DNA from 4 places in the Mesorhizobium vachelliae genome. Region 1 is predicted to be linked to each of the others. Evidence: predicted binding sites of a transcription regulator. Region 1 holds the regulator's gene; each other region holds the start of a gene.

Region 1 (7,123 bases):
ACACGGCCGTTGAAATGCATGAAAATGACCGCCAGGCAGGCGACGACGCCGACGACCCAGCTCCATTTGGCGCCGATCGCGCCCGCAGGGCCGCCGCCCATGAGCTGGAAGGTGGCGTCGAGCGGCGCCACCGTCTGGCCGCTGGTGACCCACCAGGCAGCACCCCGCCACACCAGCAATCCGCCGAGCGTGACGATGAAGGCCGGCACTTCCAGATAGGCGATGATGAAGCCCTGGAAGGCGCCGATGATGAGGCCGAGCGCAAGGCCGATCAGCAATGCCAGGACCCAGATCCACGGGTTGCCGAGCTCAAGCCCGACGAAGCGGACCAGGAAATGCACCTGGGCAAAGCCCATGACCATTCCGATCACCCCTTCGGCCGATCCGACGGAAAGGTCGATGTTACGCATGACGATGACCAGCACCATGCCGGAGGCCATGATCGCCACAGCCGAAGTCTGCACCGACAGGTTCCAGAGATTGCGCGGCGTGAGGAAGGTGCGGCTGTCGAAGTCGAGCGGATTGACGCCAAGCCGCAGGCTGGAGATCACATGCAGCCCGACCCAGATCAAGAGCAGCGCGCCGATCATGCCGAGCATGCGGGTGTCGAGCTCGGTCGCCTTCAGGAACCGGGCGACAGCGCCGAGTTCCGACGCGCGCGCGGTGTCCGCCGGTTGCGTGGACGTCGTGTCGGTCATGATTTCCTCCCGCCGGCCTGCCGTCTTACGCGGATGCCGAAATCGAGCTTAAAAACTATCCGCGCGGGGCGGAAACACAAATCTTTTTGAGAAAACGCCGCGGCTTCAAAGCAATCCCAGGAAAAGTGCGTAGCGGTTGGGCTCGGCGACTTCGCCGTAGCCTTCCGTCCGGGATTGCGAACGCAAAGGACAGGAGCGGTTCATTGAACCGCTCCTGCCCGCGGCGCAGGTATTTCGATCGAACGTCGGCAAGGCTCAGTTGCAGACCTTGACGCTGCCGGCGGCAACGCCCGCGCAGACTTCGTCCTTCTTGATCCAGCCGGCGTCGATGACGACGTTGAGATTGTCCTTGGTGATCGCGATCGGGGTCAGGAACAGCGACTTGACGGTGTTGCCGCCGGGCGTCGTGAAGTCCTTGGCGCCGGCGATGTCGCCCATCTTCTTGCCGTCGGCGAGCTGCGAGGCGATCTCGGCGGCGTTCTTGCCGAGCTCGCGCGCGTCCTTCCAAACTGACACGGTCTGCGTGCCGAGCGCGATGCGGTTGAGCGCCGCGTGGTCGCCATCCTGGCCGGAGACCGGAACGGTCCCGGCCAGACCTTGAGCCGTCAGCGCCGCGACGACGCCGCCAGCGGTGCCGTCATTGGCCGCCACGACCGCGTCGACCTTGTTGTCGTTGGCGGTCAGGAACTGCTCCATGTTCTTCTGCGCGTTGGCGGGCAGCCAGCCGTCGGTATAGGCCTCGCCGACATTCTTGATCTTGCCGCTGTCGATGGCTTCCTTCAGGACTTCCATGGAGCCCGAGAACAGGAAGTCGGCGTTCGGATCGGCGCCCGAGCCCTTGATGAAGACGTAGTTGCCTTCGGGCTTCACCTTGAACACTTCGCGGGCCTGCATGCGGCCGACTTCCTTGTTGTCGAAGGTCAGGTAGAAGACGTCCTTGTTCTCGATCAACCGGTCATAGCCGACGACCGGGATGCCCTCATCGAGCGCCTTCTGCACCGCCGGGCCGATCGCCGAGGCATCCTGCGCCAGGATGATCAGCGCGTTGGCGCCCTGCGAGATCAGGCTTTCGACGTCGGTCAGCTGCTTGCCCGGATTGGACTGCGCGTCGGCCGAGATATACTTGTCGCCGGCGGCCTCGATGGCCTTCTTCATCGCCGCTTCGTCCGTCTTCCAGCGCTCTTCCTGGAAATTCGACCATGAAACGCCGATCACCTTGCCCTTCGCCTCGGCGACCGACATCAGCGTCAGCGACATGGCAACGCCCGCCAGGATGGCGGCTGCGAATTTCTTCATGATATCCTCCCTGCGCCCCGTGCGGCGCGACCCAGACTGGCCCGAAGGCCGGCACAGAGGCTTTTTTTCGAGCCTCAAAAAAATAGTGATCCAGCAAAACGATGCTGTCAACTGCGATTCTGATGGGTTTTGATGGGTCCGAGCATTTTTTTCGGCATCCGCAATAAATAATGACATGGACCTTGGCTTCTGCCACAATCCCTAGCATGTCAGCGACAGGCCATGCATCATCACAAGGCCGCGATGACCCGGGAGGATGTGCGAGATAATGTCGGTCGGAATCCGCCACGACGATTTGCGCCGGCGCAACCGCGCCATGGTGATTTCGGCGGTGCGCCGCGCCGGCCAGCCCTCGCGCACGGAGATTGCCGCCACCACCGGGCTCAGCCACTCGACCATTTCGGCGATCTCCGCCGATCTGATCCAGGAAGGCATCCTCAGCGAAAGCAAGGCCAGTGAGCCGACGGCGTTGAAACGCGGCCGGCCGCAGATCGGCCTGGCGCTGAACCCCGAAGCCGCGGCGGTGCTGACCGTGGTGTTGTCGCTCAACTTCCTGTCGGTTGCCGTGATCGACTATGCCGGCCAGGTGGTTGCCGAGGAGCAGCAGCGCCTGGACACCCTTGTCATGCCCCGCGACGAGCTGATCGGCCAATGCATGGCGATCGTCCGGCGCCGGCTGCAGGATCCCGACCTCGACCTGGGCAGCGTCGCGCGCATCGCCATGGGGATCCAGGGCATCACCGATTCCCACTCACGCGCCATGCTGTGGTCGCCGATCACGCCGCTGACCGACATTCCGTTCGCCGACCTCCTCGAGAAGGAATTCGGCATTCCCGCCACCATGGAGAACGACTGCAACATGATGGCGGTGGCGCTGCAATGGCGCGATCCCGATCGCTATCGCAACGACTTCATCGCCATCCTCTTGTCGCACGGCATCGGCATGGGTTTGGTGCTGAAGGGCGCGCTGTTCACGGGCACGCATTCCTCGGGCGGCGAGTTCGGGCACATGATCCACCGTCCGGGCGGCGCGCTTTGCCGCTGCGGCAGGCGCGGCTGCGTCGAGGCCTATGCCGGCAATTACGCGATCTGGCGCAGCGCCATGGGAATAAGCGAGGATGCCGCGCCGACCGACGTCGGCGATGCCGACATGCGCGCGCTGGCCGCGAAGGCCCGGCAGGAGGACGGCCCCGAGCGAGAGGCCTATCGCCGGGCAGGCGAGGCGCTGGGCTTCGGTCTCGGCAGCCTTTTCGCCCTCATCGACCCGGCGCCGGTCGCCATGGTCGGTGTCAGCGCGGCCGCATTCGACCTGATCGAGCCGGCGCTAAGGGAGGCGATCGCCCAGACCGCCGGCGGCCAGCACTCCGAATCGATCTCCTTCGACACCGAGCCGAACGAATTGCCGCTGATCCGCGAAGGCTGCGCCATGCGCGCGCTGACCTTCGTCGACCAGGAGATTTTCGCGCCGGGAGGCCAGGCGAGAAGCGGCGCGGGGAAGAACGTCGCCTGATCAGCCTTGAAGTGATCGTCGGTTTCCATGTCCTGCTAGAGCATGTCTCCCGAAAGTGGAAGCCGGTTTCGGGACGAAGACATGCGTAAAATCAAAAGCCTAAGCGCATGAAGCGAAGCGCTTTAGGCGCTGGAAGTTAGCGAAGACCCCGCAGCTTCGTCATTCCAGGGCGGAGCAGGAGCGAAGCTCCGTCGCGTAGACCCTGGAATCCATGCCGTTACCTCGATCGCAGGCGCAGCGGAGCAGAATTCTGCACCGCCCCGGCGCCTCGAAGTCACGGAATGGATCCTCGGGTCTGCGCTGCGTCGCTACGCTCCTTGCTCCGCCCGTGGATGACGAAGCATGAGCGTCTCGGCTAATCGCCGACGCATGCGATCCGCTGACACAGAACGGTCAGCGTCTTCGCACCCTACCCCTAATCCTCGCGGATCGCGTACCCCGCCCCGCGGATGGTGCGGATGACGTCCGGCATGCGGCCGTTGTTGACCGCCTTGCGCAGGCGGCCGACATGGACGTCCACGGTACGCTCGTCGATATAGATCGTCTCGCCCCAGACATTGTCGAGCAGTTGGCTGCGCGAGAACACGCGGCCGGGATGACGCATCATGAACTCGAGCAGGCGGAACTCGGTCGGGCCGAGCCTGATCTCGCTCTTCTTACGATAGACGCGGTGCGATTCGCGGTCGAGCACGATGTCGCCGACCTTGAGCACGCTGGACAGCACCTCCGGCTTGGCGCGGCGCAGCAGCGCCTTGACGCGGGCCATGAACTCCGGCGTCGAGAACGGCTTGACCAGATAATCGTCGGCGCCGGTCGAAAGGCCGCGCACGCGGTCGCTTTCTTCTCCCCGCGCCGTCAGCATGATGATCGGCAGCCGCTCGGTCTCGGGCCGCATCCTGAGACGCCGGCAGAGCTCGATGCCGGACACCGCAGGCACCATCCAGTCGAGCACGAGCAGGTCGGGAACGTTTTCCTGAAGGCGGATTTCGGCCTCGTCGCCGCGGGTCACCACTTCCACCTGGTAACCTTCGGATTCGAGATTGTAGCGGAGCAGCACCCCCAGCGGCTCCTCGTCCTCCACCACCATGATGCGTGGCGCGATCATCGGGGTAACCTTCTCGTCAGGCCGCCGGCGCCGACATTGCCGTCTCGTCCTGCTTCGGACGGTTGGCGGGCAATTGCGTGCCGGTCAACACATAATAGGCGTTCTCGGCGATGTTGGTCACATGGTCGCCGATGCGCTCGAGATTCTTGGCGCAGAACAGAAGATGCGTGCAAGCGGTGATGTTGCGTGGGTCCTCCATCATGTAGGTCAAAAGCTCGCGGAAGACGGAGGTGTATTTGACGTCGATGCGCTCGTCGTCGTTGCGAAGCTTGGCCAGCGCCGTGGCGTCGCCCACTGTGTATTCCTGGATCACGCCCTGGACCTGGATCAGCACCAGCTGCGCCATGGAATCGATCGAATGCGTGAGGTCGCGCGGCGCGGCGCTGACGCCGACCGAGCCGACGCGCTTGGCGATGTTCTTGGCGAGATCGCCGATGCGCTCGAGGTCGCCCGCCATGCGGATCGAGCCGACCACGTTTCGAAGATCGTCCGCCATCGGCTGGCGCTTGGCGATCAGCGTGATGGCGCGGTCGTCGAGCTCGCGCTGACGCGCGTCCATGATGGCATCGTCGGAGACGACGCGCTGCGCCAGCGCATTGTCGCTTTCAAGCAGCGCCCTGGTCGAGGCGCCGACCATCGAGCCGGCGAGGTCGCCCATGTCGTTGATGAGCCGGCTAATCTGCCTCAAGTCCTCGTCGAAAGAGGCGACGGTATGTTCGGCCATGATGATGTCCTCGTATGTCTTCAGCCGAAGCGGCCGGTGATGTAGTCCTGCGTGCGCTTCTCGCGGGGCGAGGTGAAGATCTTCTCGGTCCGGTCGAACTCGACCAGCTCGCCCAGATACATGAATGCCGTCTGCCGCGAGACGCGCGCCGCCTGCTGCATGTTGTGGGTGACGATGACGATCGTGTAGTCGGCCTGCAATTCGTCGATCAGTTCCTCGATCTTGGCCGTCGACAGCGGATCCAGCGCCGAGGCCGGCTCGTCGAGCAGGATGACCTCGGGCTTCACCGCCACGGTGCGGGCGATGCACAGGCGCTGCTGCTGGCCGCCCGACAGGCTCTGGCCGCTGGCGTTGAGCTTGTCCTTGACCTCGTTCCAGAGCGCGGCGCGCTTCAGCGCCGACTCAACGCGGTTGTCCATCTCCGCCTTGCTGATCTTCTCATAGAGCCTGACGCCGAAGGCGATGTTTTCATAGATCGACATCGGGAACGGCGTCGGCTTCTGGAACACCATGCCGATCTTGGTCCTGAGCAGGTTGAGGTCCTGCGAGCGGTCGAGGATGTTCTTGCCGTCGAGCAGCACCTGGCCCTCGGCGCTCTGCTTCGGATAGAGCTCGTAGATGCGGTTCAAAACGCGCAGCAGCGTCGACTTCCCGCAGCCCGACGGGCCGATGAAGGCCGTCACGCTGCGCTCGGGTAGGGACAGGTTGATGTCCTTCAGCGCCTTCGACTGGCCATAGTAGAAGTTGAGGTTCTTGACCTCGATCTTGGCCTTCTCGACGGTCGTGTCGGGTGCGTTCAGGTCGGTGGACAACATCGGTTTCATCTGTCCTCTCTGCGTCCGGTTAGGCTGCGGGCGAAGATGCTCAGCCCGAGAACCGTCAGGGTGATTATGAGTGCGCCCGTCCAGGCCAGCTGCTGCCATTCCTCATAAGGGCTGAGAGCGAACTGGAAGATGGTCACCGGCAGGCTGGCCATCGGGGCATTGAGATTGCTCGACCAGAACTGGTTGTTGAGCGCGGTGAAGAGAAGCGGCGCCGTCTCGCCGGAGATGCGGGCGATCGCCAAAAGGATACCGGTGACGATGCCGGACAGCGCCGCGCGGTAGGCGACGGAGCGGATCACCACCCAGCGCGGCGCGCCGATGGCGGTGCCTGCCTCGCGCAGCGCGTTGGGCACGAGGTTCAGCATGTCCTCGGTGGTGCGCACCACCACGGGGATCACCAGGATCGACAGCGCGACGGCGCCGGCAATCGCCGAGAAATGCCCCATCGGCCGTACCAGCAGCTCATAGACGAACAGGCCGATGATGATCGACGGCGCCGACAAAAGGATGTCGTTGATGAAGCGCACGATCGTCGTAAGCCGCGAGAAGCGCCCGTATTCGGCCATGTAGGTGCCGGCCAGCACACCGATCGGCGTGCCGACGACGATACCGATGATCGTCATCACGATGCTGCCGTAGATGGCGTTGAGCAGGCCGCCGGCATCGCCGGGCGGCGGCGTCATTTGCGTGAAGACGGCGAGGTTCAACCCGGAGAGCCCCTTGTAGAGCAGGGCGCCGAGGATCAGCGCCAGCCAGGCGAGGCCGATGCCCGCCGCGACGACGCACAGCGCCATCATCACCGCATTCTTGCGTTTGCGGCTTTGGTGAAGCGATTGGGCAGTCGACATCGGTCAGGCTCCCGTGCGGCTATCGATGCGCAACAGCATGTAGCGTGCGAGCGCGAGGATGATGAAGGTGATGATGAACAGGATCAGGCCGAGCGACACCAGCGAGGACGTGTAGAGA
Region 2 (7,123 bases), on a different contig from region 1:
GCGATCACACACCGATCATCGGCGTCACCGCGCATGCGCTGAAGGGCGACCGCGAAAAATGCATCGAGGCCGGCATGGATGACTATCTGCCGAAGCCAGTCTCGCCTGACCGCCTCGGCGCCAAGATCGGCACCTGGCTCAGCGAGACAGTGGCGGCGAAGACGGCTTGAGGCTGGGCAGCGGGTGGCAGCCATCGGCCGCCGCCGAGTTCCTTCGCGCTCCCCTCTGCCCTGCCGGGCATCTCCCCCACTAGGGGGGAGATCAGCGGTTTCGGCGCCTCACCCGGTTCGTCGAAGATTGGCGAAAGCAAAGGTGACGGCCAATCTTCCCCCTTGTGGGGGAGATGTCCGGCAGGACAGAGGGGGGCGCTGTCCCGCCGACGTCCCCTCACGTTCCAGCTTGTCACTACCGATTGCGCAACACCACGCACGCCCCACCGACGCTTTGCAGCTTGTTGCAGATGGTGTTGGCCTCGCCGCGCGAGTCCGCACCGATCCTGACCGCGTAGATGCCGCGGCGGCCGATCGGCGTGCGCACCCGGCTCACCACCGGGTCATGGCTGGCGAGCAAGGCCGGGAACCGGCTTTTGACCCTCAGCCATTGGCCGATCGCCGCCGAACGGCGGAAATTGCCCGCCACCTGCACGCCCCACGGCTTGACGTTGATCGAGGCCATCGCGACGGTCCGCGACATGATCACCGGCAGCCGGCGGCAGGCCACCGCGAAGCTCATCTTGGGGTCGAGCGGCTCGACGGTGCCGGCATATGATTTGTCGGAAAATTTGTCGACGGGCTCGCCCATGATGTCGAAGACGTAGCTTTCCGTCTCCATCGGCAGGAAGCCGCCGGAGGCGAGCCAGCGCGATACACGGTTCTCGCCGGCATTATAGGCCGCCGCCGCAAGGCCGAGATTGCCGTAGCCTGCCTTCATCTCGGCGAGATATTTCGCTGAAGCCGGGATCGCCTGCTCGATGTCGAAGGAATTGGCCAGGCCGCGCATCTTGGCGGTGCCGGGCATGAATTGCGCGATGCCTTCCGCGCCGACCGGGCTCACCGCACTCGGATCGAAGCGGCTTTCCTTCCAGATCAGCCGGGCGAAGAAATCCTTGGGCAAGCCGTTCTTGCCGGCCTCGGTCTCGATCAGATCGCAGACGCGGTCGATCAGCCGTTTGGCTGCCGATTTCGACTGCGGCGGATCCGCCGACGCGGCCGCCACCCAACTCAAGCAGCAGAACAAGGCCAGGGTCACCGTAAGGAAACGGTGCATCGGCCTACTCGGCCGCTGCCTTGCCGTGTCCGTAGCGCTGCTCGATATAGTCGCCGACCATCTTCTCGAAATCCTGCGCGATCGAGGGGCCGCGCAGCGTCGCCGCCTTCTTGCCGTCGATGAAGACCGGCGCCGTCGGAGTCTCCCCGGTGCCGGGCAGCGATATGCCGATATCGGCATGCTTGGATTCGCCGGGGCCGTTGACGATGCAGCCCATCACCGCGACCTTGAGGTTCTCGACACCGGGATATTTCTCGCGCCACACCGGCATGTTCTTGCGGATATCGGCCTGGATGCTCTGGGCGAGCTCCTGGAACACGGTGGACGTCGTGCGGCCGCAGCCGGGGCAGGCCGCGACGATCGGCACGAACTGCCGGAAGCCCATGGTCTGCAAGAGTTCCTGCGACACCTGCACCTCGCGGGTGCGGTCGCCATTCGGCTCCGGCGTCAGCGAGATGCGGATCGTGTCGCCGATGCCCTGCTGCAGGAGGATGCCCATGGCGGCGGACGAGGCGACGATGCCCTTGGTGCCCATGCCGGCCTCGGTGAGACCCAGATGCAGCGCGTGGTCGGAGCGGGTGGCAAGCTCGGTGTAGGCGGCGATCAGGTCCTGCACGCCGCTGACCTTGGCCGACAGGATGATCTTGTCGCGGCCAAGCCCGATCTCTTCCGCCATCTCCGCCGACAGGATCGCCGACTGGACGATCGCCTCGCGCGTCACTTCCTGCGCGGTGAGCGGCGAGCGCTTCGCCTGGTTGTCGTCCATCAGCCGGGTCAAAAGCTCCTGGTCGAGCGAGCCCCAGTTGACGCCGATGCGCACCGGCTTGTCGTGTTTGATCGCCATCTCGACGATCGCCGCGAACTGGCGGTCCTTCTTGTCCTTGAAGCCGACATTGCCGGGATTGATGCGGTATTTGGCCAGCGCCTCGGCGCAGGCCGGATGATCGGCGAGCAGCTTGTGGCCGATATAATGGAAGTCGCCGACCAGCGGCACGTCGACGCCGAGCCTGAGCAGCCGCTCATGGATGCGCGGGACCGCCGCCGCGCTCTCGTCGCGGTCGACCGTGATGCGCACGATTTCCGAGCCGGCGCGGTGCAGCGCCGCGACCTGGGCGACGGTCTGGTCGACATCGGCCGTGTCGGTGTTGGTCATCGACTGCACGACGACCGGGGTGCCGCCGCCGACCGTCACGCCGCCGACCGTCACGCCAACCGATGTCCGGCGCGGGAAGGGAGAGGAAAAATATCCGGTCATGCCGGCCGCCTTCATCTGAAAGTTCCGGGCATGAGGTGGCGGAGCAAAGATGGCTTGTCAATGGCAACCGGCCGGCAAGGCCCTCAATTCCGCAGCCATCCGATCAGCCGCCACGCGGGTCGAAGGAGCATCGGCCTGAGGATGCGCGCCCAAACGGTCAAGAGATTCAGTGTAAAGTACCAAGCCGGCGGCATTCCTTGCCACCGGGAGGCTGCACCGCGGCGGGGGCGGTTATGGTGCCTGGAAGAGCTTCAGTGTGTCGTGGGGCTCGCCTTCAGCTTTTCAATCTCGTCCTTGATTGCCAGCTTGCGTCGCTTGAGATTCACGATTTCGAGGTCGTCTACCGAAGGATGGTTCATCGCATCGGTGAGCTCGCGCTCGATATCACCGTGTTTCCGCTGCAACTCATCAAGATGGGATGCAAGAGACATGATTGGTTCTCCCTTTCATGGTTTCCTCGATTGCAGCCGTCGCGGGCGCCTCCACCGCAGGTTGCGACTGTGACGGCACAATGACAGTTTGCCACCAACCGATCTCGATGTCGAATGCCACGTGGTAGCATTCCACGACAAAGTGAAATGTGATAAGGGCTGCGCGCCGGTCGCAAAGAAACAGACGACCGGCCCCGCCCAGACAGCCCGATTGGGCGATGCATACGCAGACGGTAGATAATGTCCGAACAGGAACAGGCTGAAATACGCCTCGAATATTCCCGGCTCAAACAGGAACACGCCGATTTCGACGCCGCCATCAACGCGATGATCGCCACAGGCTGCGACCCGCTTCAGATCCAGCGCATGAAGAAGAAGAAGCTGATGCTGAAAGACCGGCTGTCGGCGCTGGAAGACCGCATCATTCCCGACATCATCGCCTGAGCGGATCGCGCTACCGCCCCCGCTCCGTCACGAGACTGCTCCGTCACGAGATCGAAAGCCGCGCCGCGCGCTCGCGCAGCACGGCAAGAAGCTCGCCCGTCCGCTCCTCGGAGGTATCGATCGGCACCACCAGGCACATCGTCGCCTCGACCTTGCCGGGAGCCGAGAACACGGGCGCCGCAAGACATTTGGTGTAGGCGTCGACCAGGCCCGACGTGACGCAATAGCCGGTGACGCGGGCCTTTCCGATATCGTCGATGAAATCGTCGAGTTCCAGCTTGCGACCATCCGGCAGCACGAGATCGTCTTGCGTGACCATCGCCTCGATCCGGCTGCGGTCGAGGCCGGCAAGCAGCAGCCGGCCGGAGGCCGTCCATGGCAGCGGGATCTGCAGGCCGGTGGCAGAGCTGATGCGGAACGGCCTGGTGCCGGGGCTCGAATGGACGATCGTGTAGCGGCCGCTCTGCAGCATGCAGAGCTCCGAGGTTTCGCCCGTCTCGCGCGACAACGTGTCGACCTCCTGGCGGCCGCGCCTGAGCAGGTCGTTGCCGCGCATATAGGCCATTCCATAGAGATAGAGCTTCTTGCCGAAATAGACGCGGTTGCCGTCGCCGGCCATCTCCAGGAGCCCGGCCTCGACCAGTTCGCGCACCAGCGTGTAGGTCGTCGAGCGCGGCGCGTTCAGCCCCTTGGCCAGTTCGCCGATGCCGATCGCCCGCTGATTGGCATGCAGGAATTCCAGCATGTTCAAGACCCTGTTGAGGCCCTTCTCGCGCGAGCCCGCCGGCCGCTCTTCACCCGCGCCCTCGCTCGGCCACCCGCTCACCGTTTCACTATCTTGCATTGTCGATTCCTGGTGCTAGTATCTGTCTTGTACAGGATACATGCGTCTCTTGTAAGAGACAATCGCTGATTGCGATACGTGTCTCAGCCGCATTGGGGAACACAACATCAAAGGAGGTCGCCGTGAACGACACATCCGGCAGACGTGATTTTCTGAAACTGGGAATGGCGGGACTGGCCACCGCCGGGGCGCTCACCGCCATCAGCGCCGAGAAGGCGGCGGCGCAAGCCGCGTCCGACAGCGTGCTGCGCACCGCGCTCGATCGCGGCAAGCTCATCGTCGGCACCGGCAGCACCAATGCGCCGTGGCATTTCGAGAACGATGCCGGCGAACTCGTCGGCATGGACATCACCATGGGCCGCATCCTCGCCAAGGGCCTCTTCGACGACGCGACCAAGGTCGAATTCGTCACCCAGGATCCGGCGCAGCGCATTCCCAACGTGACGACCAACAAGGTCGACATCACCATCCAGTTCATGACCATGACCGCGCAGCGCTCGCAGCTGATCCACTTCTCGCGGCCCTACTATGTCGAAGGCGTCGCGCTGTTGACGCTGCCCGGTTCCGAGAACAAGACCTTCGACAAGCTCCTGGCGAATGGCGCCAACACGCGCATCTCGATCCTGCAGAATGTCGACGCCGAAAGCTCGGTGCATTTCGCCTTGCCGCAGGCGCAGGTGATGCAGATCGATACCCAGGCCAACGTCCTGCAGGCGCTGGAATCGAAGCGCGTCGACGCCGCCGCGGTCGACCTCTCCACAGTGCGCTGGCTCGCCTCGCGCAACCCGGACAAATATTTCGACGCCGGCAAGAGCTGGTACTCGATGCTTTACGGCGCGGCGGTCAGGCAGGGCGACCTCGACTGGCTGACCTTCGTCAACCAGACCTTCACCATCGCCATGTTCGGCCATGAGACGGCGCTCTACGACGCCGCCTTCAAGGAATATTTCGGCCAGGAGCCGCCGCCGCGGCATCCGGGCTTCCCGGTCATCTGACCGGCCATACGACGAGCCGGCGGAAGGAGCGGCTCCTTCCGCCTGTTTTCCTCGACACCGGCGCGAGGGCGGCGGAACCTATCCGTCGCACCGCAGCGATTGAGACGGACGCATGGGCTATACGCTCAATTTCAACCTGATCTGGCGGCATTTCGACAAGCTGTGGGGCGGCCTGCTGCTCAGCCTCGAGCTTGCCGTCATCTCGATCGCCATCGGCATCGTCATCGGGCTGGTGCTTGCCGTCTGGTACGTTTCGGCCGGCCGCGTCGTGCGCGCCATCATCGCGGCCTATGTCGAATTCATCCGCAACGTGCCGCTGATCCTGCTGGTCTATCTGGTCTTCTACGGCCTGCCGACCGTCGTCGACATCGCTTACAGCGCGCCCACCTCGTTTGTCCTGACGCTGTCGGTCTATAGCGGCGCCTATCTGGTGGAAGTGTTCCGCTCCGGCTTGGAAGCCGTGCCGCGCGGCCAGCTCGACGCCGGCAAGGCGATCGGCCTGACGCCGTGGCAAAGGCTGATCCATGTCCGCCTGCCGACGATGATGCGCATCACGCTGCCGGCGCTGTCCAACACCTTCATCTCGCTGTTCAAGGATACTTCGGTCGCCTCCGTCATCTCGGTGCCGGAGCTCACCTATGGCGCGCAGTGGATCAACTTCAACACCTTCCGCATCGTCGAGGTCTACCTGGTGACCACAGCGATGTATCTGTTGACCGGCTATGCGCTGCTGTTCGCGCTACGGTTGGTCGAACGCCGGTTCAGTGTGGCGCGCTGACATGCTTAGCCAGATCGCCTACGCCCTGCCATTCCTCGCCCAAGGCTTCGCGCTGACGCTTTGGGTGTCATTGCTGGTCGTGGTGCTGTCGCTGATCGCCGGCGTCATCCTCGGGGTCGGCTTGGTCTATGGACCCGCGCCGCTGCGCTGGGCGGTGCGCATCTTCTCGGACACCATCCGCGGCATCCCGATCCTGGTGCTGATCTTCTTCGTCTATTACGGCCTGCCAGCCGTCGGCGTGCACCTGCAGTCCTTCTGGGCTGCGGTGCTGGCGCTGACCTTGTTCAAGACCGCCCAGGTCGTCGAATATCTGCGCGGCGCCGTCGCCTCCATTCCAAAGGGCCAGTCGGAAGCGGCGATGGCGATCGGCCTCACCTTCCGCCAGCGGCTCGCCTATGTCGTCTTCCCGCAGGCCTTCCGCCGTTTCCTGCCGCCCTGGATCAACGGCGTCACCGACGCGGTGAAGGGCAGCGCGCTGGTCTCGCTGCTCGGCATCACCGACCTGATGCAGGCGATCAACCAGGTCATAGGCCGCACTTATGAGGCGATGCCGCTCTATATCCTCGGCGCTCTCATCTACTTCGCCGTCAACTACGCGCTCTCCTACGCCAGCCGGCGGCTCGAACGGCGCTTCGCCTTTATCCGGGACTGACACGATGGCCACCAGTTCGAACGACAGCCCAGCACTTCTCGACATTGCCGAGGTCTCGAAATCCTTCGGCTCGGTCAGCGTGCTGCGCTCGGTCAGCCTGCAGGTAGCCAAGGGCGAGGTCGTCACCATCATCGGCCCTTCGGGCAGCGGCAAGACCACGCTGCTTCGCTGCGTCAATTTCCTCGAAAGCTACGACAGCGGCTCGATCCGCATCGACGGCAAGGAGGTCGGTTTTAGAGACGGCGGCACGCGCCAGCGGCGCAGCGAACGCGATTTGGCCGCCATGCGCGCCGAGACCGGCATGGTGTTCCAGAGCTTCAACCTGTTTCCGCATCTGAGCGCCGCCGGCAACATCATGCTCGGCCTCACCAAGGTTCGCGGCAAGAGCAAGGCGGAAGCGCGCTCGATCGCCGAGCATTGGCTCGGTCGCGTCGGCCTCGGCCACAAGGCCGACAGCC
Region 3 (7,123 bases), on a different contig from region 1:
CGCGGTGACATCGAAATTCGGATCGCCGACGCGGTGGACGAAACCGAGGAAGGCAAGGGCGATGACGGCGCCGCCAATTGCATAAAAGAGCCAGTCTCGGCGGGTGAGCACTTCGGCAATCAGGATCACCACAGCCGCCGGCATGAAGGCGAAATAGGCGACGAACAGCGCCACGAAAGGCACCGAGAAATAGAGCGAGGCAGTGGCCGTCGGCTCGGGGTTGGCCGGCGTGTAGCCCAGATGCGCCAGGACGAGGATGTTGAGGAAGGCGCTCGCCGCCAGAGAGGCGACGATATAGCCGATCAGGATGACGGCAAAGCGGATGAGGTAGGCGATGAGGCGCCTCACGCCTCGCCGTGCCCCGCGATCATCATGGCTTCCAACGCCAGGCGGTCGACCTTGCGCATGCGTTCGGACTCCGACTTCAGCTGGCCGCAGGCGGCGAGGATGTCGCGGCCGCGGGGCGTGCGGATCGGCGAGGCGTAGCCGGCGTTGTTTATATAGTCGGCAAACTTCTCGATCGTCTCCCAGTCCGAGCACTGGTAGTTGGTGCCGGGCCAGGGGTTGAACGGGATCAGGTTGATCTTGGCCGGAATGCCCTTGAGCAGCTTGACCAGCGCCTTGGCGTCGTCGAGGGAATCGTTGACGTCCTTCAGCATCACATATTCGAAGGTGATGCGCTTGGCGTTGGAGAGGCCGGGATAGGCCTTGCAGGCGGCAATCAGGTCCTTCAGCGGGAACTTCTTGTTGATCGGCACCAAAAGGTCGCGCAAATCGTCATTGGTGGCGTGCAGCGAGATCGCCAGCATGACGCCGATCTCCTCGCCGGTGCGGGCGATCTCCGGCACGACGCCGGAGGTGGAGAGCGTGATGCGGCGCTTCGACAGGGAAAGCCCGTCGCCATCCGACGCGATCAGCAATGCCTTCTTCACCGCCTCGAAATTATAGAGCGGCTCGCCCATGCCCATCATGACGATGTTGGAAACTTTTCTGCCCTCGGCCGGCACGATGGCGCCGTCCGGCGTGTCGCGGTCGGGGAAGTCTCCGAGCCGGTCGCGCGCGGTCAAGAGCTGCGCCAGGATCTCTTCCGTCGTCAGGTTGCGCACCAGCTTCTGTGTGCCGGTGTGGCAGAAGGAGCAGGTCAGTGTGCAGCCGACCTGCGAGGAGATGCAGAGCGTGCCGCGGCCTTCCTCGGGGATGTAGACGGTCTCGATCTCGACGGGACGACCGGCGCCGCGCGGCGGGAAGCGAAACAGCCATTTGCGCGTGCCGTCGGACGAGATCTGTTCCTCGACGATCTCGGGGCGCGCGACGGTGAAGTGCTTGTCGAGCTCGGCGCGCAGGTCCTTGGAAATGTTGAACATATGCGCGAAGTCGGAGACGCCGCGCACATACATCCAGTGCCAGAGCTGCTGGGCGCGCATCTTGGCCTGGCGCTCCGGCACGATGCCGGCGCCGACAAGCGCTTCGCCGAGCTCGGCGCGAGTCAGGCCGATCAGCGACGGCTTCTCGGTCGGTGTTGCGCGGCGCAAGGCGTCACGGGCGCCTTCGGCGTTGAGGTCGATCGAAATGGTCATGGTTGCGCCAATATAAGCGATTTGCGGCTGATTTCAGCATCTGCCGGAGAAGGAAGCGCGGCGCATAGCACAGCTTGAGGCCGGAGTCATGCGCCCGGCGGCGCTTTCAGGCTATCGCAAAGGTCAGTCCTTGGCGTTCGCAGCCTGCGCCAGCACATTCAGGAGCTGGTTCGTGTTGTCGATCGAGAATTGCACGCGCTCGCTGGCCCAGGCCGTTTCGGAATAGGCGATCGGCGTGCCCTTCATGTCCACGTCCACTTTTTTCGTCAGCACGATGGGCTGCGTCTCGGATTGCGCCAGCCGCCGCGCCTCTTCCCTGGTCGGCAGCCGTACGATGATATCGGTGCGCAAGCGGATGTAGTCGGTGACGCCGTATTCGGCGAGGATGATGCTGACATTGCGGCCGTTGCGCCTGGCCTTGTCGAAGCCGGGGAAGCGGCGCACTGGATAGTAGGCGTTGGAAAAGTCGATCGGCTCCCCGTCGGCAAGACCAAGCCGGACGATGTGATAGACGGGTTCGCCGGGCGGCAGCCTGAGCGCCTCGCTGACCCGCCGGGGCGCCGCGATCTCTTCTTCCTTGATTGCCTGACCCAGCGGCTCGCGGCCCTGTTCGAGCAGATTCTGCGAAAAGCGCGTCCGCTCCGACAGGCGGTAATCCAGCCGCGGGCCGCGCACGAAAGTACCTTTTCCCTGCTCGACCTGAACCAGGCCGCGGTTCTGAAGCTGCGCCATCGCCCGCCGGATGCTGTGACGGCCAACCCCGAAACGCTCCATCAGCTCTGCCTCTCTCGGCAGTTGCATGTCGTCGCCGAAACGACCGGCGGCAATTTCGGCGGCCAGTTCCTCTTCGACATGCTGCCATTGGCCATGCAACATCTTGTTTTGCATCGTGTTCCTTCCTGAGCGGCGGCGCATTCATTCGCTGCCTTCAGTCAATGTCATTCGAATGACAATTATTGGACGCAGCGGGTCTTGGCAACGCCAGCGCGCATCCGACCCCGTGTCACACAAGGGATATCCCCCGCGCTTACGATCGTGGCGGAATCGGCACGGACGGGTTCCCCCTACACATGCCTGTCATCAAGTCGCGTTACGAATTCATCCGAATGAAATTGAAACATTCGGATGAATAAGGCGATTTGATATGAACCAGATAAGCCGACGTCAATTCATGGCAGGCGCGACCGCCTTGGCAGGGGCCGGTCTTGCGCGCGTGGCGCCAGCGTTTTCCGCCGATGCGAGGATCGAGATCTCGAGCACATGGGGCGCCGACAAGCCGTTCCAGAAGGTTGTCGATGCCTTCAACGACAAGAAGCTGGGCGTCACGGTCGTCAACCGCTTCGACGGCGACTATGAGGCCGCCACCGCCAAGGCGGTCGCCAGCATAGCGGCGGGCCGCCCGCCGGCTATGATGATCACCGGCTGGAAGTTCGGCTATTTCGCCAGGCGCACGCTTGGCGCCCGCGACCTGCGCGAGATCAATTCCGCCAAGGCGGATGCGATCGCGGCCAATTTCAATCCCTCGGTCCTGCCGCTGGTGACCATCGATGGCGCCCTGATCGGCCTTCCCTGGGCGATGTCGACCCCGATAACCTTCATCAACAGCGAACTCTGGCAGCAGGCCGGGCTCGATCCGGCCCTGCCGGAAACCCCGGATGCCGACTGGCTTTACAATTCGGCCCGGCAGCTCGACAGCAAGCTGAAAGACAAGCACGCGACCTATCGTTCGGCGCTGGCGCTGTCCAACAACGAGTGGACGAGCCAGTCCTTCATCCAGAATGCCGGCGGCTTCATCGTCGACCCGGACGGAAAACTGGCGCTCAACAGTCCGGAAGCCATCGCCGGCATGGAGCGCTATTGCGCGCCGGCCTATGATGGCCTGTGGCTGCCCGTCAGCGCCAAGGAGCAGGACGCGGCCTTCGAATCCGGCGCGCTGGCGATCTGCACCACCAGCTCGACCCGCGCCACGACGTTCCCGTTCGGCGCCGCAAAGGCCATCACCACGAAGTTCCCCGGCCTGCCCGGCCATGCCCGCAAGATGAACAGCGGCGGCAATTTCCTTGCCGTCTACACGCACAACCAGGAGCAGGCCGACGCCTCGCTCGCCTTCCTCGAATTCTGCGCTTCCAAGGAAGGTCAGGCGATCTGGTCGAGCGTGGGCTATCTCAACACCTCGGTGCACGACATCCCGCTGATCAACGACTTCATGAAGCCCGCCGCCGGCCAGCTCGCCGACGGCCTCACGGCCGAAACCATCTGGCCGGGCAAGCGCGGCCTGGAGGGCCAGACCATCTGGCGCAAATGGGTTTCGCGCATGCTCCTGAAGGAAACTTCCGTCGCCGACGGCATGAAGGGCGCGAACGACGAGCTTGCTGCCCTCATCGCCGCCGGATGAGCGCACTGCAATACCGATCGCTGCACAGGCTGCTGGCTCCCTACCTGTTCGTGGGGCCGGCGGTCCTGGCGGTCGTCGTCTTTCTCTATGGCCCGATCGTCGGCTCGGCCGCCTTGTCGGTCCTCGACTGGAATCTTTTGTCGTCGGACATCCGTTTCGTCGGCACCGCCAATTACGTCGCCATGTTCGCCAGCGCCGATTTCCAGCTGTCGGCATGGAACACGCTGCTTTACTGCGCGATCCTGATCCCGGCGCAGATCATCCTGCCGCTGATCCTGGCGCTGATGATCCATTCCGTGCGCGGGTCGCGCATGGACGCGGTCTATCGCGGCATGCTTTTCCTGCCGACCATCCTCGCCTTTTCGGTCGCCGGCGTCGCCTGGTCGTGGCTGCTCAACCCGGTCAACGGCCTTTTCAACGAGGTCCTCACATCGCTCGGCCTCGCGCGGCTGCGCTGGCACACGGATCCGGACCTGGCGCTGCCATGCGTAGCGCTGATCACGTTCTGGAAGACATTCGGCCTGAACATGCTTTTGTGGCTGGCGGCGCTCGCCAATGTTCCGCACGGCCTGCGGGAGGCCTCCCGGCTCGACGGCGCCAGCCGCTGGCAATATTTCTGGACCATCGAACTGCCGATGATCACGCCCACCGCCTTCTTCATCTCGGTCACCACGCTGTTCCATATCCTTGACGACATCGTCGGCGTCATCGACGTCCTGACGCATGGCGGGCCGGCGGGACGCAGCAGCAGCATCCTCTATTTCCTGTGGCAACAAGGCATGCAGTTCTTCCAGTTCGGACAGGCCAGCGCTGTCGCCATGATCATCATCGTGGTGGTGCTGTCGGTTACCTGGATGCAGTTCCGCATCGGGGAAAAGCGGGTCCATTACGGATGAGCGCGCAATCCCTGCCGGCGCATCTGTCCCTTGAGCGCGCGATCATTCACGTCGTCCTTCTGTGCCTGAGCGTCGCGACGGTGTTTCCGCTCGTCTGGATGGTGACGTCCGCCTTCACGCCGAACGAGCTGATCGCCGCCAAGGCGATCCGGCTCTGGCCGGAGCAGCCGACGCTCTCGAACTTCACCATCGCAGCCAGCCGCCATCCGATCTGGATGTGGCTGTGGAACTCTATCCTGACCTCGACCCTGATCACGCTCGGCAAGCTGGTGCTGGCGCTGCCCGCCGGCTACGCCTTCGGCCGCCTGGAATTTCCCGGACGAAAATTCCTGTTCTGGCTGGTGGTGGCGACGATGTCGTTTCCGACCGTGCTCGCCATCATCCCGACCTACATCGCGGTCGTCAAAGTGCAGGCCTTCGACACCTATGGCGCGATGATCGTCCCCTCCGTTCCCTATATCGGCTTCTACGTCTTCTATTTCCGCCAGGCCTTCCGCTCGCTGCAGGGCTCGATGTTCGAAGCCGCGCGGATGGACGGCGCAGGCCTCTGGCGGCAATTCTGGGAGATCGCGGTGCCGAATGTCATCCCGGCGATCGCGGCGCTTTCGGTGATTTCCTTCATGGGGGCCTGGAACATCTACCTCTGGGGCCAGCTGGTGCTGGAGGACAGTTTCCGAAAGACGCTGACCACGGGCATCGCCGCCTTCGCCGATCTCGACGGCGCCGAGGTGCTGTGGGGTCCGCTGATGGCAACGAGCCTGCTGTCCGTGGCGCCCGTCCTGGCCTTGTTTCTTCTCGCGCAGCGCTTCATCGTCGATGCGCTGGCGCCAGGACTGGACGAAAAGTAGCAGCATATGGGCAAAGTCGTCGTTATCGGCCACGTCAACCACGACCGCGTCTGGTCACTTACGGCGCCGCTCGCGTCGGGCGCGCGCATCACCTATTCCAGCCGAACCGTCAGGCTCGGCGGCGGCGGTTTCCGCACCGGCATCGAGCTCGCCAGGCTCGGCAACGACGTGCGGCTGATCAGCAACCTGGCGGATGACGATCATGGTCGGGCGGCGCTGGCGGCGTTGATGGCGGGCGGCATCGATGTCGGCGGCGTCGGCATGCTGGACGGTGAAACCCGGTTCACCGATATCCTGCTCGAGCCGAATGGCGAGCGCACCATCCTGAACAGCGGCGAGCAGATCAAGCCGCGGTTTTCGGCACAGGGGCCGGTCAGCGGCGACGCCGCCTATCTCAACGCGCTTATGCTCGGCGACGAGGTCGCCGACTCCCTGGAGACGATCCCGCTCGTGGTGTCGCAGTTTCCGCTGCGCAGCGCATCGCCGCGTCCGGCCGACATCGTGATTGGATCGCACGCCGATTTTCCGGGGCAAGACATCCATCGCGTCTGGGACAGGGCCGCGGCGGTCGCCGGGCCGCGCCTGACGACGCTGGTCCTGACCGATGGCGTGCGTCCGATCTTGCTTTATGACGGCGGCAAGCCTCGTCACGTCAGGCCGTTGAAACAGGTTTGCGTGCCGGACACGATCGGCGCCGGCGATTGCTTCGCCGGGATTTTCCTGCACGGCCTGCTGCGCCGGCTGAGCCTCGATGATGCCGCCGAACAGGCAAGCCTGCGCACGGCCGAATGGCTGTGCGAGCGCGCCGGCACCGCCTGACGCTGGTCCCGCGCAGAGCCGGACCTTCAAAAAAATGTCATAAAAATCAAATGGCAATCATCATTCGGATCATCTAGAAGACATTCGAATGTTTGGAGGTGATCATGACCCGCGAAGCGCGAGATCAGGGGATCGCGTCACATGCCTTCGTGCTGGATACGCTGGCGCGCAGCGACGTGGGCGCGTTGAAGCATCTTGCCGAACTGTTGCTGCCTGAGATCGGCTCGATCGAAGTCGTCTCAAGCCGCACCGGACTGGTGATGCTGCCTTTCATCGATACGGTGCTGAACACAGCCTTCCATCTCGGCGAAGTTCTGGTGGCGGAGGCGCATATCCGCCTTGGCGATCACGACGGTCTCGACGGCTATGGCGCCGTGACCGGCCGCGACCTCGAGCAGGCGATGGCCATGGCCATTGTCGATGCGGCACTTGCCGCCGGCATCCAGGCGGCGCGGATCGGGGATTTCCTTTCCGCCCAGGCGGCGCGGCAGGCGGAAGAGGACACCGCCCTGCTGCGCAAGGTCGAAGCCACCCGCGTCAAGATGGAGACCTTCTGATGAGCCTTGCCGCCATGCTTCCGGATCAGGA
Region 4 (7,123 bases), on a different contig from region 1:
AGCCCAAGGGACTGAAATATTCTTGGCGGCGCAAGCGTCCAAGCTGACGCGGCAGCTCATGCAGCAAGCGTGATTGTCCTGGTCCGACCAGCGTTGCGTATTTTGGTGGCCAACGCGGCTCAGGATAGGCCTGGAACGCATGCTGCATCGTTCTGGTCAGACCACATTGACGATTCAGGCTTCCCCTCGGGCTGACCTGCCCTTAGGATAGGTTCATTATTTCGGATCACGAAATAATAGCCAGCTAAGGGAGGAAAGAGCATGGCCGGCAAGAAAATATTGATGCTCGTTGGCGAGTTCAGCGAGGAATATGAGATTTTCGTCTTCGAACAGGCCATGCACGCGGTGGGCCATACCGTCCATGTCGTGTGCCCCGACAAGAAGGCGGGCGACGTGCTCAAGACCTCATTGCATGACTTCGAGGGCCACCAGACCTATACGGAAAAGCTCGGCCACGACTACATCCTCAACAAGACCTTCGCCGAGGTGAAGCCGGCCGACTACGACGCGGTCTACGCCGCGGGCGGGCGCGGACCGGAATATATCCGCATCGACAAGCGCGTGCAGGCACTGGTCAGGCATTTCCATGAGACCGGCAAGCCGATCTTCACCATCTGCCACGGTGTGCAGATCCTGATCGCGGTCGATGGCGTGGTGCGTGGCAAGGAAGTCGCGGCGCTGCATTATTGCGAGCCGGAAGTGACGCTTGCCGGCGGCACCTATATCGACGTCGCCCCAACCGGCGCGCATGTCGACGGCAATCTGGTTTCAGCCAAGGGCTGGCCGGGCCTTGCCGCTTTCATGCGGGAATGCCTGAAGGTGCTCGGCACCGAAATCCGCCACGGCGAAGCGCTGATGCGCGACGACCGGAAGGCGGCATAAACTTTTTTGCGCAATTCCGGATGGAAAACCGCTACACACTTTTCCTGGAATTGCTCTAATTGCGGCGCGAATTGCGGCGCGCGGCTATTGACGCCGCCCGCCGCTGGCCTTCTTCGCCTCGGCGCCTGCAAGGCGGTCAAGCAGGTCGCTCAGCCGCTGGGGCACCTCCTTTTCCAGGCGAAATGCCGGCAAGGTGCGCAGAAAGCGCTTCGTCGCCTCGCTGCCGGCCTGTCGCCTGATATCGTTGGCCAGCTCGGCGCGCCTGTTGCCGTGGTTGCCGTTCATATCCCAAAATCCTGTGTCGGCTTCGAAACTCCTCCAGCCCGCCTATGGTTCCCGCCACGGCATTTGAGGGCAAGCAAAGCCGCGCGATACGGTAAAATTTGAATTAATCTGGAATGATAGTCCGACATCCCCGGCGAGCGCTTACCCCTTGATTTTTGACCTCCAAACCTCGATATCGGGCGCAAATCCAGACCAATCCGAATGACGGGAAACGCGATGAGCGACCAGGCAAAAGACGAACGCACGCCCGAAGATATGGAAGCCACCCAGGCTCCCGGCGAGCGTGCGGAAGGTGGCGTCGACGGCGACTACGAAGCGCTGGTGCGGCTGCTGAAGGAAAACGAGGAACTGAAGGACCGCGCGCTGCGCGCGGCGGCCGAGATGGAGAACCTGCGGCGGCGCACCGCGCGCGACGTCCATGATGCGCGGACTTACGCCGTCGCCAATTTCGCGCGCGACATGCTGTCGGTGTCCGACAATCTGCGCCGCGCGATGGACGCGATCCCCGCCGAGGCGAAAGCCGGCGGCGACGCCGGGTTCAAGGCGCTGATCGAAGGTGTCGATCTCACCGAACGTGCCATGCTTTCGGCGCTGGAGCGCCACGGCGTGAAGAAACTCGCTCCCGAAGGCGAGAAGTTCGACCCGAACTTCCACCAGGCGATGTTCGAGGTGCCCAATCCGGAGGTTCCGGCCGGCACTGTCGTCCAGGTGGTGCAGCCGGGCTATTCGATCGGCGAGCGCGTGCTGCGGCCGGCTATGGTCGGCGTCGCCAAGGGCGGTCCGAAGGCTGCCGCCGAGGCGAAGGCTGAGCCGGGCCCGGTGAACGAGCAGGCCGAGAAGGATGCTTGATAGCGAATAGGGAGTAGTGAGTAGTGAGTAGGGAAGCTGGCTAGCAACAGCACAGCTTCGTGATATTCATTGCTACTCACTATTCGCTACTCACTACTCGCTCATTCATGAATCCCATCGCGTTGCTCGACTATGCCGGCGTCGCCGTCTTCGCGGCGACGGGCGCGCTTGCGGCATCGCGTAAGCAGCTCGACATCATCGGTTTCCTGTTCCTGGCCAGTGTCACCGGCATTGGTGGCGGAACACTGCGCGACGTCATCCTCAACCTGCCGGTGTTCTGGGTCGCCAACAGCGGCTATGTGCTGATCTGCGCCGTCGTCGCGGTGCTGGTGTTCTTCAGCGCCCACCGCTTCGAATCCCGCTACAAATTGCTGCTCTGGCTCGACGCCATCGGCCTGGCCGCGTTCTCGGTGATGGGCGCGGCCAAGGGGCTGGCGATCACCGGCTCTCCCGTCGTGTCGGTCGTCATGGGCGTGCTGACGGCGACCTTCGGCGGCATCTTGCGCGACCTGCTTGCCGGCGAACCCTCGGTGCTGCTCAGGCCCGAGATCTATGTAACGGCCGCCCTTGCCGGCGCCGCTATCTTCACCCTTGGCGATCTAGCCGGCCTGCCGGCGCTGGCTTCCAGCCTGCTCGGCTTCGCGGGCGCATTCATGGTGCGCGGCGGGGCGCTCAAATTCGGCTGGTCGTTTCCGGCTTACAAGAGCCGGCCGGGGCGAAGGCCGGAAGACATTCCATAAAGAGAGGGAATAGGAGATAGGGATCAGGCAATAGGGAATAGCCACCAGAGCGTGAGCCGTCGCAGTTTTTCTACTGCCTACTGCCTACTGCCTACTGCCTACTGCCTATGCCGCGAAGCGCTGCCCTTCACCGCCATAGTAGTTGACGTAGCGGGCGCCGATCTCCTTGACCGGCATGACGACGAAGACATCGACGGTCGAGAATTCGTGGTCGATGACGCAGCCGTCGCCGATGCGGGCGCCGACGCGCAGGTAACCCTTGACCAGCGGCGGCATGGCGGCGATCGCCGCCTTGGTGTTCACCGCTTCGATCGGCATCAGGTCCATCGAGCAGTAGCGTCCCGGAACCGCGCGAACGTCCCAGGCGGAGTTGGTGCGGCAATGATGGGCGAGATAGGTCAGCGCCTCGGCATGCGCCGCCGGCACGATCCCATGGAAGGAGGCACAGCCGGTCATCACGCCGATGCCGTAGTGGTTGATATAGGCCCAGATGCCCTGCCAGAGCGCCTCGATGGTGCGCTTGGAGCGGTATTCCGGCAGAACGCAGGAGCGGCCGAGCTCGAGGAAGCGCTGGCCGGGATGCCGCGCGATCAGCTTGGTGAGCTCAAACTCGCCCTCGGAATAGAAGCCGCCGGCGGCCGCGGCGATCTCTTGCCGCAGCAAGCGGTAGGTGCCGACGATGCGGCGATGCTCGGGACCGGGAAGGGAGGTGTCAAACACAAGAAGGTGATCGCAGAGCGGGTCGAAACGGTCGGCGTCGCGCCGGTCCTGCGCCTGGAAAAGGTCCTTCCTCGCGCCGAGCTCGTCGTAGAAAACCCGATAGCGGACTTCCTGGGCGGCGGCGATCTCGGCCTCGTTGCGGGCGAGCCGCACTTCGAGATTGCCGATGCGGCCCAGCGGAGCACCGCTTGCGACGGCGTCGGCGCTACGGGCAGCGAGCAGGGCGCCGCCGGCGTTCGGCCGAGTGTCACATTCAGGCACGACTGTATGCACGAGTGATTCTCCTTCGAGCCATCCCTCTTGGCACGGGGATACGGTGTAGGTGCAACAGGATTGTGACAGTACCGTGATACGACGTGGCGGGCAATACTTTGTCGGCTGGGCAATACCCTCAACCGGCTATCTTGTGGCCGCCAAAGCCAGGCAAGCCAAGGCATTCAAGGGTTGAAAATTTCCTTAAGCCGCAACCTGGCCCTCGACCGCCTGGACGAGCGCGTCCGGGTCGAGCGGCTTGGTGACGAAGCCGCTGGCGCCATGGGCGAGCACGGCATGCCGGGTCTTTTCCTGGCTGTCGGCCGAAAGCACCATGATCGGAATCGGCGGCATGGCCAGGGACTCTTCGTGGCGGCGGATGGCGGCAATCGCATCGAGCCCGTCCATGACAGGCATATGCAGGTCCATCAGCACCACGTCGAAGCGGAACTTGAGGCCGGCATCGGTAACGGCATCGACCGCGGCCTTGCCGTTGCCGACGATCTTGACGCGATGCCCGGCCTTGAGCAGCGTGGCGCGGGCGAGCATGGCGTTGATGTCATTGTCTTCCGCGATCAGCACCGACAGGCCCTGATCGCGCTTGCGCACCGAGGCAGCCTCGCGCGGCTCCGGCCGCGGCTGGACGAGCGTGGAGCCGTGGCTGGTCAACAGCACCCGCAGCAAGGTCTCGCCGCGCACGGGTCTCGCGAGGAAAGTGGCGTAGCCGCTGGCGCGGAATTCGCCGAGCATGCCGCGGTCGGTCGGCGCGATCAGGGTGATGGCCTCGCAGTCGGCAAAGCCCGAGTCGCGCAGCCGCCTGAGCATCCTGCCGTCGCTGTTTTCGAGCGCGGCGTCGATCAGGAGCACGTTGCAGCCAGCAGCGAAGGGAGCGGCTTGGCCTGGTGTCGCCGCGATCTCGACAATGCCGCCATGGGCTCTGATCGCGCGGGCGATGGCATCGGCCTCGGTGGCGTTTTTCGACACGATCACCGCCCGCCGGTCGGCAAGGATGTTGTGGCGATGCGGCGGCGGCTCGGTTGCCGCGACCGCGGGAAGCTCTAGGACGAATTCGGACCCTTCGCCGAGTCGGCTGGAGACCGAGATCGTGCCGCCCATCGCCGTCGCCAGCCGCTTCGAGATGGCAAGCCCGAGGCCGGCGCCGCCATGCACCCTGGTCGAGGTGCCGTCGGACTGCTCGAACTCCTCGAAAATGCGCTCCAGGTCCTCTTCGCGCAGGCCCGGGCCGGTGTCGGCGACGGTGAAGCAGATGCGGTCGGTGGTTTCGGTGCGGGCGCGCGCCACGGTGAGCAGCACGCCGCCCGCGTCGGTGAACTTCACCGCATTACCGATGAGGTTGAGCAGCACCTGGCGCACGCGGCCGGGATCGGCGGTGATCATCTGCGGCACGTCGGGCTCGACATGGCAGCCGAGGCCGATGTTCTTGGCGAAAGCCTTTGCGGCCAGAAGCTCGATGATGTTGTCAGCGATCTCGCGCAGCGAGGTCGGCTGCGGCTCGGGCTCGAAGCGGCCGGCCTCGATCTTGGAATAGTCGAGCAGGTCCTCGATGAGCGCGAGCAGCGCGCTGGCCGAGGTGGAGACAGCGCCGACATAGGTGCGCTGTTCGGGCGAAAGGTCGGTATCGGCAAGCAGCTTCGCCATGCCCATGATGCCATTCATCGGCGTACGGATCTCGTGGCTGACGGTGGCGAGGAAGCGCGACTTGGCTTGGCTCGCATATTCGGCCCGCTCGCGCGCGGTGATCAGCGAGGATTCGGCGCGCTTGCGGGCGGTGATGTCGCGGGCGATCGCCCGGTGAGAGACCGCGCCCGTGTCCTTGTCACGCACCGACAATTCGATCCAGGAGAACCAGCGCGGCCCGCCCGGGGTGCGGATCGCGACATCGGTGGAGCTCAGGCATTCATGATCGGAGAAGGCGGCGTCGGGAACGACCCCGACATCGATGCCAAGCTCGGACAAGGTCTTGCCGGCAAGATTGCGCGCGTCAACGTCGACAAGCGAGGCAAAGACGCTGTTGGCATAAACGATGTGGCCGTCGCGGTCGCGATGGACGACGAGATCGCCTAGCGCGTCGATCAGGCCGCGGAAGCGTTCCTCGCTCTCCTGCATCTCCCACATGCGGTCGGCGAGGGTCTCGATCTCGGCGCGGCTGCGGGCCGCGGTCTCGTCGAGCAATGCTGCGGTGCGCCGCTCGTCGCGGCGGCTGCGCAGATGCATGGCCAGGCCGGCAAAGGCCGCAACGGCGAGGCCGGCGGTGACGATGATCGGCGCTCCAGTGAGATGCGCGAGCCCCGCCATGACGGCGATGGCGACGATCGTCAAGAACGGCAAGCCTTCATGGCTGGTGGCGGTAGGCAGTTCGGGAGCGAGCGGCGGCGCGATAAGCACCTGCCGCTTCGGCGCATCGGCGATGAGCCTGTCAGCGCCCGCGGCTTTGCTATCCTGTCTGATGTCGGAGTCCGCGACCATGCGCGGACCATGCCAGACAGAAATTATGGAAGACTGGGAGGGATCGTTCGAATTTTAGCGATCGCGCGAATTCCGGCCGCCCGCAGGCGCGGGCGAAAACCCGCGATTTCCAGCTACATGTCGACGACGACGCGGCCCCTGATCTTGCCGTCGACGATGTCGCGCGCGGCGGCGACAAGGCCGTCGAAACCGATCGTGCGCGACAGTGTCGACAGCTTCTTCAAGTCGAGGTCGGTGCCGATGCGGCGCCATGCCTCCAGGCGAACGTCCTTCGGCGCCATAACTGAATCAATGCCGAGCAGCGAGACGCCACGCAGGATGAAGGGCGCGACGCTTCCCGGCAGGTCCATGCCGCCGGCCAGGCCGCAGGCGGCGATCGCACCGCCATAGGAGGTCATCGATAGCACGTTGGCCAAGGTATGGCTGCCGACCGAGTCGACGCCGCCCGCCCAGCGCTCCTTGGCGAGCGGCTTCGCCGGCTGGCTAAGCTCCTCGCGCGAGATCACCTCGGCCGCGCCGAGGTCGATCAGATAGGGGCTCTCGGCGTTGCGGCCGGTCGAGGCGATGACATGGTAGCCGAGGCTCGACAGGAGCGAGATGGCGACCGAGCCGACGCCGCCGGCAGCGCCTGTCACCACCACCGGGCCACGGTCGGGCACGATGCCGTGCCGCTCCAGCGCCATGACGGAGAGCATGGCCGTGTAACCTGCCGTGCCGACGGCCATCGCGTCATGCGCGCTCATGCCCTCGGGCAGCGGCACCAGCCAGTCGCCCTTGACGCGGGCGCGGCCGGCATAGGCGCCGTAATGCGTCTCGCCGACGCCCCAGCCATTGAGGATGACCTTGTCGCCCTTGCGCCAGTCAGCATGCGAGGAGGAAATGACCGTGCCGGCGAAATCGATGCCTGG

Evidence for each region. The regulator PhoB, encoded in region 1, activates phosphate uptake and scavenging genes when phosphate is short. The targets are predictions, from matches to a motif close to TGTCATNNANCTGTCAT.
Region 2: RFM41_RS09975 (YdcH family protein) is a predicted target of PhoB. The motif match lies at 3,022-3,038, and genes of this name have one in related genera.
Region 3: phnF (phosphonate metabolism transcriptional regulator PhnF) is a predicted target of PhoB. The motif match lies at 2,513-2,529, and genes of this name have one in related genera.
Region 4: olsB (l-ornithine N(alpha)-acyltransferase) is a predicted target of PhoB. The motif match lies at 3,801-3,817, and genes of this name have one in related genera.

The regions. Positions count from the first base shown of each region.
Region 1 is NZ_JAVIIR010000010.1:34,445-41,567, reverse strand. Features, by position in the region: gene RFM41_RS20990 (sugar ABC transporter permease) at 1-698, opposite strand, end outside; gene xylF (D-xylose ABC transporter substrate-binding protein) at 954-1,994, opposite strand; gene RFM41_RS20980 (ROK family protein) at 2,263-3,504, shown strand; gene phoB (phosphate regulon transcriptional regulator PhoB) at 3,920-4,609, opposite strand; gene phoU (phosphate signaling complex protein PhoU) at 4,626-5,333, opposite strand; gene pstB (phosphate ABC transporter ATP-binding protein PstB) at 5,354-6,157, opposite strand; gene pstA (phosphate ABC transporter permease PstA) at 6,154-7,005, opposite strand; gene pstC (phosphate ABC transporter permease subunit PstC) at 7,009-7,123, opposite strand, start outside.
Region 2 is NZ_JAVIIR010000003.1:621,307-628,429, reverse strand. Features, by position in the region: gene RFM41_RS09990 (response regulator) at 1-170, shown strand, start outside; gene RFM41_RS09985 (transglycosylase SLT domain-containing protein) at 406-1,266, opposite strand; gene ispG (flavodoxin-dependent (E)-4-hydroxy-3-methylbut-2-enyl-diphosphate synthase) at 1,271-2,521, opposite strand; gene RFM41_RS09975 (YdcH family protein) at 2,773-2,952, opposite strand; gene RFM41_RS09970 (YdcH family protein) at 3,193-3,396, shown strand; gene RFM41_RS09965 (IclR family transcriptional regulator) at 3,440-4,240, opposite strand; gene RFM41_RS09960 (transporter substrate-binding protein) at 4,363-5,235, shown strand; gene RFM41_RS09955 (amino acid ABC transporter permease) at 5,348-6,013, shown strand; gene RFM41_RS09950 (amino acid ABC transporter permease) at 6,015-6,665, shown strand; gene RFM41_RS09945 (amino acid ABC transporter ATP-binding protein) at 6,670-7,123, shown strand, end outside.
Region 3 is NZ_JAVIIR010000003.1:216,363-223,485, reverse strand. Features, by position in the region: gene RFM41_RS07925 (hypothetical protein) at 1-348, opposite strand, end outside; gene rlmN (dual-specificity RNA methyltransferase RlmN) at 345-1,577, opposite strand; gene phnF (phosphonate metabolism transcriptional regulator PhnF) at 1,701-2,465, opposite strand; gene RFM41_RS07910 (extracellular solute-binding protein) at 2,722-3,972, shown strand; gene RFM41_RS07905 (carbohydrate ABC transporter permease) at 3,969-4,868, shown strand; gene RFM41_RS07900 (carbohydrate ABC transporter permease) at 4,865-5,716, shown strand; gene RFM41_RS07895 (PfkB family carbohydrate kinase) at 5,723-6,535, shown strand; gene RFM41_RS07890 (phosphonate C-P lyase system protein PhnG) at 6,640-7,092, shown strand; gene phnH (phosphonate C-P lyase system protein PhnH) at 7,092-7,123, shown strand, end outside.
Region 4 is NZ_JAVIIR010000001.1:550,216-557,338, reverse strand. Features, by position in the region: gene RFM41_RS02785 (DUF934 domain-containing protein) at 1-47, shown strand, start outside; gene RFM41_RS02780 (DJ-1/PfpI family protein) at 262-882, shown strand; gene RFM41_RS02775 (hypothetical protein) at 967-1,167, opposite strand; gene grpE (nucleotide exchange factor GrpE) at 1,384-2,016, shown strand; gene RFM41_RS02765 (trimeric intracellular cation channel family protein) at 2,124-2,756, shown strand; gene olsB (l-ornithine N(alpha)-acyltransferase) at 2,862-3,749, opposite strand; gene RFM41_RS02755 (ATP-binding protein) at 3,933-6,215, opposite strand; gene acuI (acrylyl-CoA reductase (NADPH)) at 6,329-7,123, opposite strand, start outside.